Regions from separate parts of the Shewanella sp. 10N.7 genome, predicted to be linked through region 2. Evidence: predicted binding sites of a transcription regulator. Region 2 holds the regulator's gene; the other holds the start of a gene.
The links. The regulator sigma-54, encoded in region 2, starts transcription at its own class of promoters, with help from an activator protein. The targets are predictions, from matches to a motif close to GTTGGCACGNNNNTNGNNT.
Positions count from the first base shown of each region.

Region 1: flgA (flagellar basal body P-ring formation chaperone FlgA) is a predicted target of sigma-54. The motif match lies at 1,620-1,638, and genes of this name have one in related genera.

Region 1 is NZ_JAJGZS010000010.1:101,810-109,479, forward strand. It holds gene LMH66_RS08495 (CheR family methyltransferase) at 1-366, opposite strand, end outside; gene LMH66_RS08500 (chemotaxis protein CheV) at 565-1,485, opposite strand; gene flgA (flagellar basal body P-ring formation chaperone FlgA) at 1,821-2,543, shown strand; gene flgM (flagellar biosynthesis anti-sigma factor FlgM) at 2,616-2,945, shown strand; gene LMH66_RS08515 (flagella synthesis protein FlgN) at 3,011-3,436, shown strand; gene LMH66_RS08520 (LPP20 family lipoprotein) at 3,541-3,999, opposite strand; gene LMH66_RS08525 (FlgO family outer membrane protein) at 3,996-4,706, opposite strand; gene LMH66_RS08530 (flagellar assembly protein T N-terminal domain-containing protein) at 5,090-6,271, shown strand; gene LMH66_RS08535 (6-hydroxymethylpterin diphosphokinase MptE-like protein) at 6,364-7,670, shown strand, end outside.
Region 2 is NZ_JAJGZS010000025.1:23,998-31,667, forward strand. It holds gene mgtE (magnesium transporter) at 1-739, opposite strand, end outside; gene LMH66_RS15475 (HPr family phosphocarrier protein) at 1,017-1,289, opposite strand; gene rapZ (RNase adapter RapZ) at 1,298-2,149, opposite strand; gene ptsN (PTS IIA-like nitrogen regulatory protein PtsN) at 2,146-2,589, opposite strand; gene hpf (ribosome hibernation promoting factor) at 2,592-2,879, opposite strand; gene LMH66_RS15495 (RNA polymerase factor sigma-54) at 2,904-4,388, opposite strand; gene lptB (LPS export ABC transporter ATP-binding protein) at 4,570-5,301, opposite strand; partial or broken gene lptA (lipopolysaccharide transport periplasmic protein LptA) at 5,574-6,026, opposite strand; gene lptC (LPS export ABC transporter periplasmic protein LptC) at 6,091-6,651, opposite strand; gene kdsC (3-deoxy-manno-octulosonate-8-phosphatase KdsC) at 6,648-7,211, opposite strand; gene LMH66_RS15520 (KpsF/GutQ family sugar-phosphate isomerase) at 7,213-7,670, opposite strand, start outside.

The sequences.
Region 1 (7,670 bases), on a different contig from region 2:
AGCTAAGGAGTAAGGTTCTTGCCCAGACGAGCATGCAGCTGACCATATTTTCAATGGACGCCCTAAACGGCTATATTCAGGTAATAATGAATTATGAAGTAATTCAAAGGGGTATTTATCCCTAAACCACAAGGTTTCATTTGTGGTCATGGCATCAATAACTTCTGCCCGTAAATGTCTTTCAGTTGGCTTCATTGAGCGTTTAACGACTTCAGATAATGAGGGTAAATCATGTTTACCCATCAATGGAGCTAAACGACTTCTGACCAAGTACTGCTTGTTGTCACCTAATACAATGCCGCTGTGCTGCTCTAAAAAAAGCTTAAACTGATTATATTCTGCTTCAGCGAGTGATTTATTCGTCACATTTACACCCTATTATAAAGAAACTACCTACAAGTAATTTCAGTGTGAACCGGTCACTTGATTGACTCATCTAACGCTATCAATGTTGACTTGCTAACTCAAACATTCATTTTAATGAACTTAACGAGATGCTACAGTTTCATAGATAACATTCATCTGCCTATTAAGTTAATCATAGACAGAGAATGATAATAATGCTTATAAAATTAAGTGTTTATTTACAGCAGAAGCCAGCTCATCCGGATTAAATTTTGCGATAAAATCATTTGCACCGACTTTCTCAACCATTGCTTGGTTAAAGACACCACTTAACGAAGTATGTAATACAACTTTAATGTCTTTTAGTTTTGGATCATCTCGAATTTCAGCAGTTAGGGTATAACCGTCCATCTCAGGCATTTCAATATCAGAGATGATTAATGGAATTTCGTCAGCGACATTGTCCATTTCTGTTGCTATAGCTTTGAGTTTTTCGAGTGCATCTTTACCATCAATTGCAGTATCAATTTGCAGATTCAAAGACTCTAAAGAGCGAATGATTTGTTTACGTGCCACCGCAGAGTCATCAATAACCATAATATGATAATGCTGATCACGGTCGATAGTTAACGCTTCATCAGCTTCTTTACTGATTTCAGTCTTAACAGGTGAGATTTCATCTAAGATTTTTTCAACGTCCAAAATCTCGACCAATTCACCTTCAATTTCAGTCACCGCTGTTAGATATGAATTACGTCCCGCACCTTGTGGCGGCGGCATAATTGATTCCCAGTTCATATTGATAATACGCTCAACAGAACTGACTAAGAACCCTTGAATACTGCGGTTATACTCGGCAATAATAATGAAGCAGTTCTCTGTTGAAGTTAAAGGACGGCCGCCTGTTGCCGCACTCAAATCAATCACAGAAATAGTCGAACCACGAATATGAGCAATACCTTTAATCATTGGGCTTAAGCGCGGTAATGTCGTTAATGGTGGACACTGTAAGACTTCTTTTACTTTGAAAACGTTGATACCAAATCGTTGACGGCCATTCAATTTAAAAAGTAACAACTCAAGTCTATTTTGACCAACGAGTTGGGTACGTTTATTGACTGATTCAAGAATACTCGACATAACCCTGCCTTGTTTATTTTACAGCCCCTTCCGGGCGTTTTTCTTATGATTTAAAGCGACAGTAAATCTATTACCATCAAATTGTACCACACGCTAAATTCGATTTTCTGACAATATGATTATCAACATACTAACTGGGCATGCTTATTGCTTCATGTAAAACAATGACAATAAAACCCCATATTGATAGTTGAACAGTCAAACTTCTGACTCACTGATGAGTACAATGCGACTCATATAAACAACTAAATTAATATTCTTGTTTAAATCCACAGATTTAAACCGTTAATAGAGAAGTATAGAGACATACTGGCAATACTGGCTAGAAACTAAAAATGAATAAAAGAATGCTATGGCTACTCATTATATTGTGTTCCTCTTTACCGGCTTTCGCCAGTGAAGACAGCACTATTACCTACTCTTTATCGACCATTACTGAGTTAGCTAAAGAGACTGTGGCAAAAAAAATTGCTAATAGTCCTTCATATAATAGTGATGCAAAGATAAATATCTTGCCACAACGTGTTGAAGGAAGGTTAACCCCTCCATCATGCTACCCGCCAATCAATGTAGAAATGGCCAGCGACAGACCGATTAACCGAACCAATACCGTAAAGATAAGTTGCATCAGTCCTGAGTACGATTACCCTTGGCAAATGTATTTATCCGTCAAAGTTGAAGTACTCTACCCTGTAGTGACGGCTAAAAGTATTATCGAGAAAGGCGAACTCATCACCAATGACACCATAGAAATAAATTATGTTGATCAGCACAGTATTCGTGGCCAGTTTTTCTCGGGTGTATCCGACATTATTGGGACTCGCTCAAAAAGACGAGTCCCAGCCAAAGCCCCATTACTCAATAATAACCTATGTTTTGTATGTAAAGGTGATTCAGTCTCCATATATGCAAAAACTAATAGCTTTGAAATAAAAACAGCCGGTGAAGCATTAAGAGACGGAAATGTGGGAGAGACCATTAGAGTCAAAAACTCTAACTCAAACAGGAAACTAGATGTTATTGTCATAGGTGTTGGAGAAGTTGAAGTTCGGATGTAAAATAATCCTAAAGTTCTTTCCAGCATGGCCGATACCCTGTTAGGAATACCATAAATTACGCTGGAGCCTTACATGGCAATTGATATTAACAATCTAAAAACAGCTTCACACACTCAGTTACGTACTAACCGTGACGCAAGTGCTGCGACAAAAACTGCAGAGTCAACGAGCAGTAATACAGCAGCAGTGAAAACTGATTCGGTCAGCATTACCTCGCAAGCACAACAGCTGCAAGGAGCTCAGAGCAAAATGGCATCGTTACCTGAAATTGATCAAAGCAAAGTTGATGCAATTAAAACAGCGATTTCTGAAGGTCGATATAAAGTCGATCCAGAAAAGCTTGCTGCTAATATTGCCAGTTTTGAAGCTGACATGAGCGGACTAAATTTCGACCAAGAGTAATTTCATAATGACTCTTGGCTAATCAAGCATTACAAATGTAATGTGGATTTTATGAAGAGTAACTTATGAATGAATTACTACAGCTGTTATCTTTTCAGCACGGCACTTTGTCGTCGCTGAAAAAACTTGTATCTGCAGAAAAGCAAGCGTTAACAGATCAAGATGCAGATACCCTTTTAGCTTTAGCCCGCGAGAAAGTAACCTGTCTCAATAATCTGCAGCAGAATGATCAGAAGCTCGCTAACCATCCTGAAAAAGAATTACTTAGCACTGACACTGTACTAATTCAGAAAGTGGAAGAAGCCAAGGTAATATTAGAAGAGTGTAAAGACATTAATAATCAAAATGCCAGCTTGATTGAACTGAATATTGCGAGCCTAAATCGCTTTTCTCAAGCGATGCAAATGAGTCGAAACGCTACCAGCCTCACTTATAATGACAAAGGGCGAACGTCGACCATTTCATCATTAGGCTCTAATCTAAAAGCCTAATGTAAGCGTCAATTTCTGCACCCATGAATTAAAACCATAAAAAAGCCGCTGTTATCAGCGGCTTTCTTGTATTTATTTGTAATAGCTCAATCAACATTTAAACACTAAAAATAAGTGACTTCTTTGATTTTTCTTGGTCGATTGTCTTGCTGATATAAGTTCCACACTTGAGCAAAATCCAATTCTAATTCAGTAACATACATATCACCAGCGGGATAGCTTTTAATCACCTTAGCCCCCTTAATCATGCCAGAAACCTGAGTCGACACGGTTTCACTATTTAATAACCACTCGCTCATTTGGCTATGAGCATCCACTTGTTGACCATATACCTGCTCTGCTAACTCACGATACGCCGCAATTTTTGACGCTTGCATCGCCATTAACACTTTATGAGATTGCTCTTTTGCTGGCTGCGTCGCGAGAGGGGCATAACCTACCGCGGTTAATTTTGGAAACTGTTCTGGCGCCTCTGTTTCCCACTGAACATATTTATCATTACTTGAGCAACCGACTAACGATAATGCTGCGACAGACATCATTGCCATTAAAAGCTTTTTCATAATTTCTCTCCTAGCACAGCCACTTTTCCATCCCCAGATTGCTCATTACGATAGAGCAAACCATTTTCTGAGGTAACTTTATTAGAGGGTGATAAGTAACCCGGTAAACTGTCTGTATGAACAAAAGTTTGTACAGCAGAAACTACTCGATTATTGGTTACATTAACAATCCTGGCATTCAACACGACTCCTTGTGTTGTTGTAGCCATTGTCGACACAACAACATGGGACACGGGTAAATCAGACGGCAATAGCTTCCAATCGCGACTGAGAATAAACTCACCTTGTTCTGTTGCTCTTATGGCATTAGCCACATTCATATCAACTAAATTAAATTCATGAGCATGAAATGCTGCAACAAAACCTTGTTGTAGCTGCAAACCTAGAGCGTCAGTTTGACTAAAAGCATCTACTTTTACAGGTGTCGTCACTAATAAAGGTTGATCTGAACGCAGGCTATCATTTTGTAATACCAGTTCATTGACAATTTTTTCTGCAAGGGTGTTCACTTGAGACTTTGGTGCTAAACCGACCTTTTCTATATCGTAGCTTAATGCTTTTGGCGTCTGACCTTCTGGTTCGGACATAAACCATGAGTTAGTGTCAGTAGGCTGCCCTGCATAGGTTAACTCATCGCCACTCTTTGACGTCTCACTTGCGCAAGCTGCCATTAATAAAGCAATGGGTAATAAAATAAATTGACGCATAGCCTTTATATCCTTAACTCAATTCATGCACTGTCATTGGCGTTATCTAGAAAAGTATCGTTTAAACCCAGTGAACAAACCTTATTCATTCAATGGGTATCAAGTGGCCTAACTTTATTAATAACCATGTTCGTCATCACACTCATAACAATGTTAATAGCCACACTCTCTGAAACCCTATCGGCACTTAAGTTAAAAACTTTATCATTTAAGCGCTATTAATTAGCCATGATGAGCCTTTTCTAAATGTTCACACTTATCAAAGCCACAGATACACAAAGGGCACAATTATTGCTTTGCTATAAAGACTCATAAAAATGGTGTCTAAAAGTCATTAAGTTGGCACTGATATCTTCATTATTTTGTAAAAAGTGAAACTGAACATGCCGAATTTAAACATTAAATTATTATTTTTTTCAGTGCTTGTACTGCAATTGGCCAGTATCAGTCACGTCGCTTTTGCACAAAGAATCGAAGTATCAGGTCAAGCGAGCATTGTCGATGGCAATATTGATAAAGCCCGTGAAGCCGCAATAAATCAAGCATTAAACTATGCCAGCTTAAAAGCTGGAGTGAACTTCAATAGCCGTCAAACCATTAATCAAGGCAACTTGACTCAAAATGCATTTCAAGTACAACGCATGGGTGAGGCTAAAAATATTGAAGTGGTATCAGAAATTATCACCTCAACTGATATTACTGTCTCATTAAGGCTAAACCTCGAATCACAGAAGGTCGTTCAGCAATGTCACAGCCAGCAACTTAAAGCGGCACTGATGATTCCACAAGCTACCATGCGAGATCGCTCCCAATTGCGCTATGGTCAATTAGCCAATTTTGAACAAGCCCTGTCACAACAATATGGCGCAGTGATTAATAGCATGTCAGAGTTTAGTTTTGCGCATATGCACGCCGAAGAAAAACTAGACCATAAAAATCAATTGATAAACTTTAGAGGCAACAGGATCCCAAGTTGGTTAGGCGAAATCACTGATAGCCAATATATTTTACAGCCTGAGATTTTAGATATTTCCACAGAGCCAAATCAGAGCTCAATTTTCGGCCTGTGGAGTGATTACCCTCAACGACAAATTAATTTACGCTTTACATTATTTCATGGCATTAGCGGTGAAAAAGTATGGAGTAAAGACTACGCAGCTACAGCAGAATGGGCATTTGATAAAGATGAAACTGTCTCTCCAACAACAAAGCGCTTTTGGAGTTCGACATACGGACAATCAATGAACCAATTATTTCAACAAAGCACGCAGGATATTGATAATCTCCTAAACTGTCGTCCATTATTAGGACAAATCGTCGCTAAGCAAGGAAACAGAATTATCATCAATCTAGGACGAAAAAATAACGTTAAAATGGGTGATAACTTTCAAATTGTTTTGCAGCAAAATATCCCAGACAGAGTCAACTTAATGCGTGCAGTCGCGACGAAAAATCGCGCCACAGTTACCATTGAGCAAGTATCAGAAGAAAGCGCAACGGCGGTGCTAGAAGGGATTGGAAGTACAGGCAATATTCAAGTACAAGATATTGTGATTAAAATTTAATACAAACTTTACTGAAGTAAAACCCTGATATATAGGTCAAATTATTAAAAGATAATTTGCGATTTGCTACTAAAAGAAAAGGCTTACAAACAATGGAAAGATCTAGCTCAGTATTTAATAATCAATTTTCAATTAGCCAATTTGGCGAATATTACTTACCGAGTGTTAATCGTAATACCTTTGAGAAAGTGGATTCGACAACTGCGTTTAAACAAAAATTTAAACAAGAAATATTCAAGCAAGATACTCTACATATTATTCTAGGGATAGACTCAGGGCTGTTGGTAAACTATATCTTAGAAGCACCACTATCGGAGGGAAGTAAATACATATTTATAGAATTACCAGCTGTGCTATCTATGCTAAATGTTGATATTCCAGAAGATAAGCAGGACTATATAAAAGTTCTTGATTTTGAGGGTTTCAATGACCATATCGAGACAGCTAAAGACGATCTGTTCTTAATGAAAGATCAATTAAAAGTCACTCTTTCCCTGTCAGCATCAACAGGAGTAATTGAAGAGTATTCAGAGTTATACAATAGAGTTAGCCACCTCCTTACAAGCTACATTGAGTCTCTTAAGGCTAATTTACAACAAAAACTTTTTTTTACAGAACAGATGTATAATGTTGTTGAAAATAGACAACCAGCATCTCTACTAAAAGACTCTTTTTGTGGTAAAACCTGTATGGTCATTGGTGGAGGACCATCTTTAGATGAAAACATAGAATGGATAAAATGTAATTACAATGAGTTATTCATTATTACCGTCTCACGATTCGCTTCAAAACTCTCTCAGTTAGGAATTCCCGCACATATAATTGTCTCAATAGATCCACAAGAACATAGTTTTGAAGTTAATCGCGATATGATGAGTCTGGCAAAAGAAAGCTTACTGATTAACTCACATCACATTTGCCATAGAATTTTAGCCCAATGGCAAGGTCAATCACTTTTCCTTGGAGAGCAGCTCCCCTGGAGTGACACTGACAATATTCCGACAATTGGGCCAACAGTCACCAATAGCGCAGTAAGAATTGCCATAAAAATGGGCTTTAACCAAATTTTACTATCTGGCGTTGATTTTTGTCACTCAAGTACCGGCATGACTCATGCAAAAGGCAGCGTAGAATCTACAGCAGGAAGTAATAATAGTAGAATTTACCAATGGGTAGAAACTTATGCAGGTAATTTAGCTGAAACACCAATACAACTACTTCATGCTGCACAAACATTAGAAGAAGAAATCGCACTTTTTCCACATGTAAATGTAATTAATCTGTCAAAAAATGCTGCAAAACTGAAGGGAATCACCCATAGTACAACCAATAAATTAATAATAAACCCAGCAAATTGTTCCCCTCAACAACTCCTTGATATGTTGCCTAATTCAACTAA
Region 2 (7,670 bases):
CTAACAGCTTTTGTTCTTCATCTACGACAGGGGCTGAAATCCAGTCATGGCGTTCGAATAATTGCGCGACTTCATTATCAGGCATTGCCACAGGGATACTTTCAAGCTCAGGATCCATAATGGTTCGGATCGTTTCGCTCGGATTACAAGTGAGCAAGTCGGCTAAGCGAACTCCGCCCAATACATGATCGTTTCGATCAACGACATACAAGGTATCAGTCGTATCGGGTAAATTCCCGCGCTGGCGAAGGTAGCGTAATACTACATCAATATTAACGTCTGGTCTGAGGGTGACGGTATCGGTGTTCATGATACTGCCAGCGGTGTCGTCAGGGTATAACAATGCTTGCTCTACACGGTGACGATCTTGGCTGCTCATTGATTGCAGTACTTTTTTATATACTGCGTCAGGAAGGCTTCTTAAGATATAGGCTAAGTCATCGGTATCCATACCAGAGGTAGCTTGTGCGACTTTTTCGGGTGTCATACCGCTGATGAGCGAATCTTTAAGTTCTTCACCAAGATCTTCTAAAATATCACCCGCTTGCTCTTGGTCAATGAGTTGCCATAGAACTTGACGAGTTTTAGGTGGAGAAGATTCAAGGATGAGGGCGACATCTGATGCTGCCATATCATGGAGCATGTTTCTAACATGGACAAACATACCGCTGCCCAAAGCTTGAGTCAGCTGATTTAGGCGCTGTTCGGTAAGCTCGCTGTCGATTACTTCGATACTCATTCGCCACTCCTCAAAAATTCGATTGCCAATATTAACTTAACAGGGTGGAAAGGGAGAAGCAGTTTCTAAGCGTCGTCAAGTTACTGCATAAAAATTAAGCGCTTTATTGATTTTTGTTGGACTTTAAACAGTATAGTGAACAAAACAAACTTGAAGGGAATTAACTGGAGAAAGGGTGGGAATAATTATAAATAGAGAGTTTGTATACCGTTGGGGTTGACTGAGGCAATTGAGATTACAACGGGTTTGATATCAACACTGGTGATTAATGTCGAGATTAGCTTTCTTCATCAAACTTGTCATTGATCAATTTACATACCGCATCTAAAGCGAGTTGAGCATCAGCGCCTTGTGCTTTGACGGTGATGACTTTACCTATGCCACTTTCTAGCATTAATAAGCCTAATACACTGGCAGCGCTAGCCTGCTTTTCACCTTGAATGAGGGTTATGCTTGCTTCAAACTCAGTGGCTAGTATGGCCAGTTTAGTTGCAGCTCTTGCATGGAGTCCAAGTTTGTTACTGATGGTGATATCTTTCGAGATACTCAATTCAGTTGTCACAGTTTGAGTTCTCTATGGCGGGCACTGACTTGATGCTTAGTATTAGAAAATCGTTTTGTTAGTTGATCGGCAATATAAACTGAGCGGTGCTGACCACCTGTACAACCAATCGCGATCGTTAGGTAGCTACGGTTGTTACGCTCAAGGTGCGGCATCCAAGTTTCGAACAAGTTTTCAATTTGCCAAATGAATTTATTCACCAAAGGCTGTCTACCTAAGAATTCCTGCACGGGTAAATCGAGACCTGTTAGAGGTCGTAACTCAGTTTCCCAATGAGGATTTGGTAAAAAGCGTACATCAAACATAAAGTCAGCTTCAGTAGGCATACCATGTTTGAAACCAAAAGATTCAAAGTGGATCACTAATTCTTTATCAATGCTGCCCATTAAGATTTGTCTGACTTGATCGCTTAAGTCATAAATCGTTAGCTGCGAAGTATCAATGTAGTGATCGACCATTTTAGCGATAGGCTCGAGTAAACGGCCTTCTAATTGAATCGCTTCTTGCAGTGAAATTTGGTTTTTTGACAGAGGATGTAAACGGCGGGTTTCACTGTAGCGCTTTAACAGCACTTTATCATTAGAATTTAAAAATAAACTAATGATGGTCGTATCGTTAGAGTCAGACAACAAGGCTATTTGCTCTTCTAGCACTTTGCCTTGCTCTTCAATATTACGAACGTCGACGCTAATCGCGACAAGGTCGTTATTGCCTTTGAGCTGTTCAAGTAAACTACCAATAAGTGGTAAAGGTAGGTTATCAACACAGTAATAACCTAAATCTTCTAATACCCTTAGTGCTACTGATTTACCTGAGCCTGATCGTCCTGATACGATGACAAGTTTCATGCAGTTATAACCTGATAAAGTTCTGTAGCGTCATGACTCTTTCGAAGTCGCTTAAGGATTAATTTATCGCTCAGTTTTTCAGCCATACTCGACAGCGTACTTAAATGCTGTTGGCATTGATCAGAAGGAACTAACAGCGCAAATAATATATCCACGGGTTTCTTGTCGATAGCATCAAACTCAATGCCTTCTTCACACTTGATCAAAATTGCTATCGGTTCTTCGATATCAGTTAATCGACCATGAGGAATCGCAATGCCATTTCCTATACCTGTACTACCCATTTTTTCACGTGCTATTAAACTTTCAAAAATAGCCTGTGAAGATAGGGTTGGGTACTGGGCAGCCATTAAATCGCTGATAAGTTCCAGTACTTTTTTCTTACTGCCCGGCGTGGCGCAGGTAGTGCACGCCGGCTGCAGAATGGTGCGAAGTTCCATCGTTAGTGTTTAATTAACTTCTCTTTGTGTTTAATTACCTGACGATCTAATTTGTCGATCAGGGCGTCAATTGCAACATACATATCAGCGTTCTGTGATACCGCAAAAACTTCACCTCCTTTGAGGTGTAATTTTGCCTCTGCAATTTGTTGCAGCTTTTGAACATTGAGCACAACGTGAACATTATTGATCTGTTCGAAGTGTCGTTCAAGCTTTGAAAACTTAGTTTGTACATACTCACGTAAAGATTGAGTAATTTCCACATGGTGCCCAGTCAGGTTAATTTGCATAGATCATCCTCCAATAACAAAGGCTTATAGGCTTTTGCGTTGGTTTGAGGGAGGGATGAGCATTGCTTCACGATATTTGGCGATCGTACGCCGAGCAACATTGATCCCTTGTTCTGCCAATAGCGTCGCCATTTTACTATCGCTAAGTGGCTTTTGCTGGTTTTCTGCGGCAACAAGCTTTTTAATAAATGCGCGAATTGCAGTAGAAGAACACTCTCCGCCATCATCAGTACTCACATGGCTTGAAAAGAAATATTTTAGTTCAAAAAGTCCCCTAGGGGTGTGCATATACTTTTGTGTCGTGACACGCGAAATCGTCGACTCATGCATTTCAACGGCTTCAGCAATGTCATTAAGTACCATTGGCTTCATTGCTTCTTCGCCAAACTCAAAGAAGCCTTGCTGAAATTGCACAATACAATTAGCCACTTTTAATAGTGTCTCATTACGGCTTTCAATACTCTTGATAAACCATTTTGCTTCTTGCAAATGACCACGGATAAATTGGCTGTCTGATTGGTTTGCTGAGCCTTTTGCCATTGCTGCATATTGCTGATTCACACCAATTTTTGGCATGTTATCTGGATTTAACTCAACGACCCAACGGCCACTCTTTTTAAACACTGTCACATCTGGAATGACATATTCATCTTTAATAGGAGTGATCTGTAACCCTGGACGTGGGTTAAGCGTTTGAATAAATTGAATCGCTTCGCGTAAATCATCTTCTTTAAGCTTGGTTTTACGCATTAATAATCTAAAGTCGCGGCCTGCAATTAAGTCTAGGTGTTCTGCAATCAGTAGCTTAACGTTATCGATACAAGGTATTTCATTAGGGTATTGGCCCAGCTGAATCATCAGGCATTCGCTTAAATCTCTTGCTGCAACGCCTACTGGATCAAAATGCTGAACTCGTTTGAGTACAGCTTCAACTTCATCGAGTTCAATATCTTCTAGGCCTAAAGCTTGCAATATGTCTTCAGTTGTTTGGGTTAAGTAACCACGTTCATCAACGGCATCGATAATCGCTGTGGCAATTACCAGATCGTTTTCAGAAAAAGGGGTGAGATTTTTTTGCCACTCTAAATGCTCATATAAGCCTTCTGTGGTTTCACCCTGAAAAGGCATATCGTCATCACGAGCCACTGCGCCAGAACCTGAACTTGGGGATGCTGTGTAAACTTCATCCCATGTGGTATCCATTGGTAATTCGTCAGGCATGGATTCTTTGGTCAACGATTCAGTGGTGTCTACGGTTGAGGTGTCTTTTTCAACAGTCACTTGGCTGTTATCACTAAAATCAGTATCGGTTTGCTGGGCGTTTTCTTTTACTGGTTCTTTTGCTTTAGCAAACTCATCTTCGAGCTCAAGGAGTGGATTTGAGTCAAGTGCTTGTTGAATTTCTTGCTGTAGCTCCAATGAGGAAAGTTGCAATAAGCGAATGGCTTGTTGCAACTGTGGGGTCATAGTCAGGTGTTGACCCATTTTAAGTTGGAGTGAGGCTTTCATTTACCGCTTATCCCTAATTGAGTTTCATCGTCGCGACTAACAATTGTGTGGGTCTAGCACCTTTTTAAACTGCTTCTAGGCTTAAGCTGAAGCTTGGCTTAAGTTCAGTCTAGAACATTGCACTAAAAAGTGGGACTGATACTGGTCGCGACATGCCATATTGTGCACTAAAGAATGCTAACTATAGCTTGAATTGCTCACCTAAGTATACTGACCTGACTTGCTGATTGTCTAAGATTTCAGCAGGCGTGCCTTCTGCAATTAAATCACCGTGGCTAACAATATACGCGCGCTCACATACATCAAGCGTTTCACGAACATTATGGTCGGTAATGAGTACTCCAAGTCCACGATTTTTTAATTGTTGAATAATTTTCTTGATATCTATCACAGAGATAGGATCGACACCGGCAAAAGGCTCATCTAGCAGAATGAACTTAGGATTTGCCGCTAATGCGCGTGCGATTTCAACACGTCGACGTTCACCACCCGATAATGCCATACCTTGGCTATCGCGAATGTGAGTAATATTAAACTCTTCTAATAAGTGCTCTAACTCTTCGATGCGCTGCTCAGTCGTTAAACTCTTGCGGGTTTGCAACACCGCCATAATATTATCGTGTACGGTTAACTTGCGAAAAATACTGGCTTCTTGTGGTAAATAGCCAATACCTTTGCGTGCACGCAGGTGCATTGGATCTGCCGTGAGGTCGTCAGAATCAATTAATATGCGGCCTTTATCACTTTTAACTAAGCCAACGACCATATAAAAGGTGGTGGTTTTACCTGCACCATTTGGCCCTAATAGCCCAACAATTTGCCCAGTTTTAACGGTAAGACTGACATTTTTGACCACTTGGCGACTTTTGTAGCTTTTAGCCAAGTTTTCAGCTGTTAAGGTAATTTGGGTCATTATTGAGTTTGCTCTAGCGCTGGTGTTTCAGGTAATGCATCTGAAGCTGATTGTTCATCACTTGATGCAGGCTTAGCTATTGAAGGTGTTTCAGCTTCAGTTGCTGCTGCCGAATCCAAACCATTTTCAGTGTTTTCGATAGCGGCATCAGATTGATTTTCAATTAACTTCTCAGCTGTTTCTTCAGGTGCTTGCTCTGTGACTTCTTCTGTTGAAACAGGCTCAGATGAGGCGCTATCTGGTTGCTCTGAAGTGTCTTTCGATTCATTTAAATCAGGGTAGTTTTCAGGCTGGAAAATTGTGATGACTCGGTCTTTTCCGTCGCCAGTACTTTCAGCAATCAATTGCTGTTTTTCAATATTATAACTGATGAGGTTACCGGTAACTTGGCTACCTGCTTGATCAAGTTTAGCGTTACCTTTTAAGGTTAAAATACTGCTGGCTAGCTCATATCTGATTTCATTGGCACTGGCTGTACCAATACGACCATCATCTAACTCTTGCGAGAATGTAGCCGGATTACCAGTGGCAACCATGGTTTTTTGACCACCAGACTCTTCACTAAATGCGCGTAATTCATCTGCATTAATGTTAATCGTGCCTTGGGTGACGTTAACAGGGCCAAAGAAAATAACTTGGTTATTTTTAATGTCTGCTTTTTGGCTCACAGCAGCGACTTTTAGCTCTTGTTGTAGATCGCCTTCTTTAGCGTTAACGCCAGTCATTCCAATTAGGCTTATTCCAACTAGGCTCAACTTTACAAAATGTTGTAGTGAGACAGTAAGGTTATTACTTTGCTTCATACGTTCCTTCTACTTGACTTAAAAGCTCTAATTCTTCGGCATTTAAATCAGCGTAAAGGCCTAAGCCTTGTATATTAAAATCTTGACCTGTGACATATATTTGTCGATCAGACGTCATGATCATAGTGTTCAAATCGAGAGCCAACATAGTGGTTGTCAAAGATTGTACTGGTTCATTGATGTTTATTGCATCAATAATAACATTATTTTGTAGCACTACTTTGCCAGTTTCTTTATTAAGCTTGCCTAAATCAGCAGTTAATTGCCACTCAGCTTCACCATTTTCTGGATAGACAAGATAAACAGGTTCAGTGAACAAGGTTTCATTTGTTTGCTGAAAATGTTCCATGTGTTTTGCTGATACACGACTTTGGACTAAGCCTTGCTCGTTAAATTCAGTACTACGTAGGTCATTAGCTATAAACTCAGGACGAGCAGGATCAGGCAGCTTTGATGCTTCCATCTGGCTGCGCTTGACTTGGACTTGCCAATATAAAATCAGTGCAGCGCCAAAGAAGGCTAAAATGGCCAATGTGGTGCGGCTCATATACTCATTCCATGGGCCGATTCAAATTTGTCTTGGCTAACCAATAGCAGATCAGTTAATTCGCGTAGTGCCCCATTGCCGCCATTTATACTAGTAATCATTTGGCAGTGACGTTTTACAAAAGGGTGACCGTCTGCCACACAAACCGCAAGACCCACTTCTTTCATGACGGGTAAGTCGACCATGTCATCACCTATATAGGCGACTTCATCAGGTTTGACATTATAAATGCTCAGCAAGTCTTTAAACGGGGTAAGTTTATCATCCACGCCTTGATAGATATGGCTGACGCCAAGAGCTGTCATTCTGTTTTCTACAATGGCAGATTTACGGCCTGTGATCACAGCGACTTGAATACCGCTGGTTAAAATTGAGCGGACGCCATAACCATCTCGAGTATGAAATGCTTTGAGTTCTTCACCTGCATTACTTAAGTAGATGCGGCCATCGGAAAAAACGCCGTCAACATCACAGATAAGCAGTTTGATTTTTTTAGCGCGCTGCCAAATGTCATCACTGACAGGGCCATATAAGCCTTGATGAACTTGTGTTTCAGACATATTAAATGACTCCTGCTTTAACCATATCGAGCATGTTTAGTGCGCCAACAGGTTGTTGATCGTTATCAACCACGATTAAGCCGTTAATGCTTTTTTCATCCATAATTTGCAATGCTTGTGCAGCTAAAATATCGGCACTGATGGTAATACAGTTTGGTGTCATGACATCGGCAATGGCTGTGGTACGTAAATTCTTTTCTGCATCAATCACGCGGCGTAAATCCCCGTCAGTAAATATACCCACAAGTTGACCGCCATCATCAGTCACAGCAGTCATGCCTAAACCTTTATTTGAAATTTCATATAAGGACTCAGTGATGCAGACACTGCTGTTAACTATAGGTACATCAGCACCTTGATGCATAACATCTGACACTTTTAACAGTAATTTGCGGCCTAAAGAGCCGCCTGGGTGAGATAAAGCGAAATCATCACGGGTAAAACCCCTTGCTTGAAGCA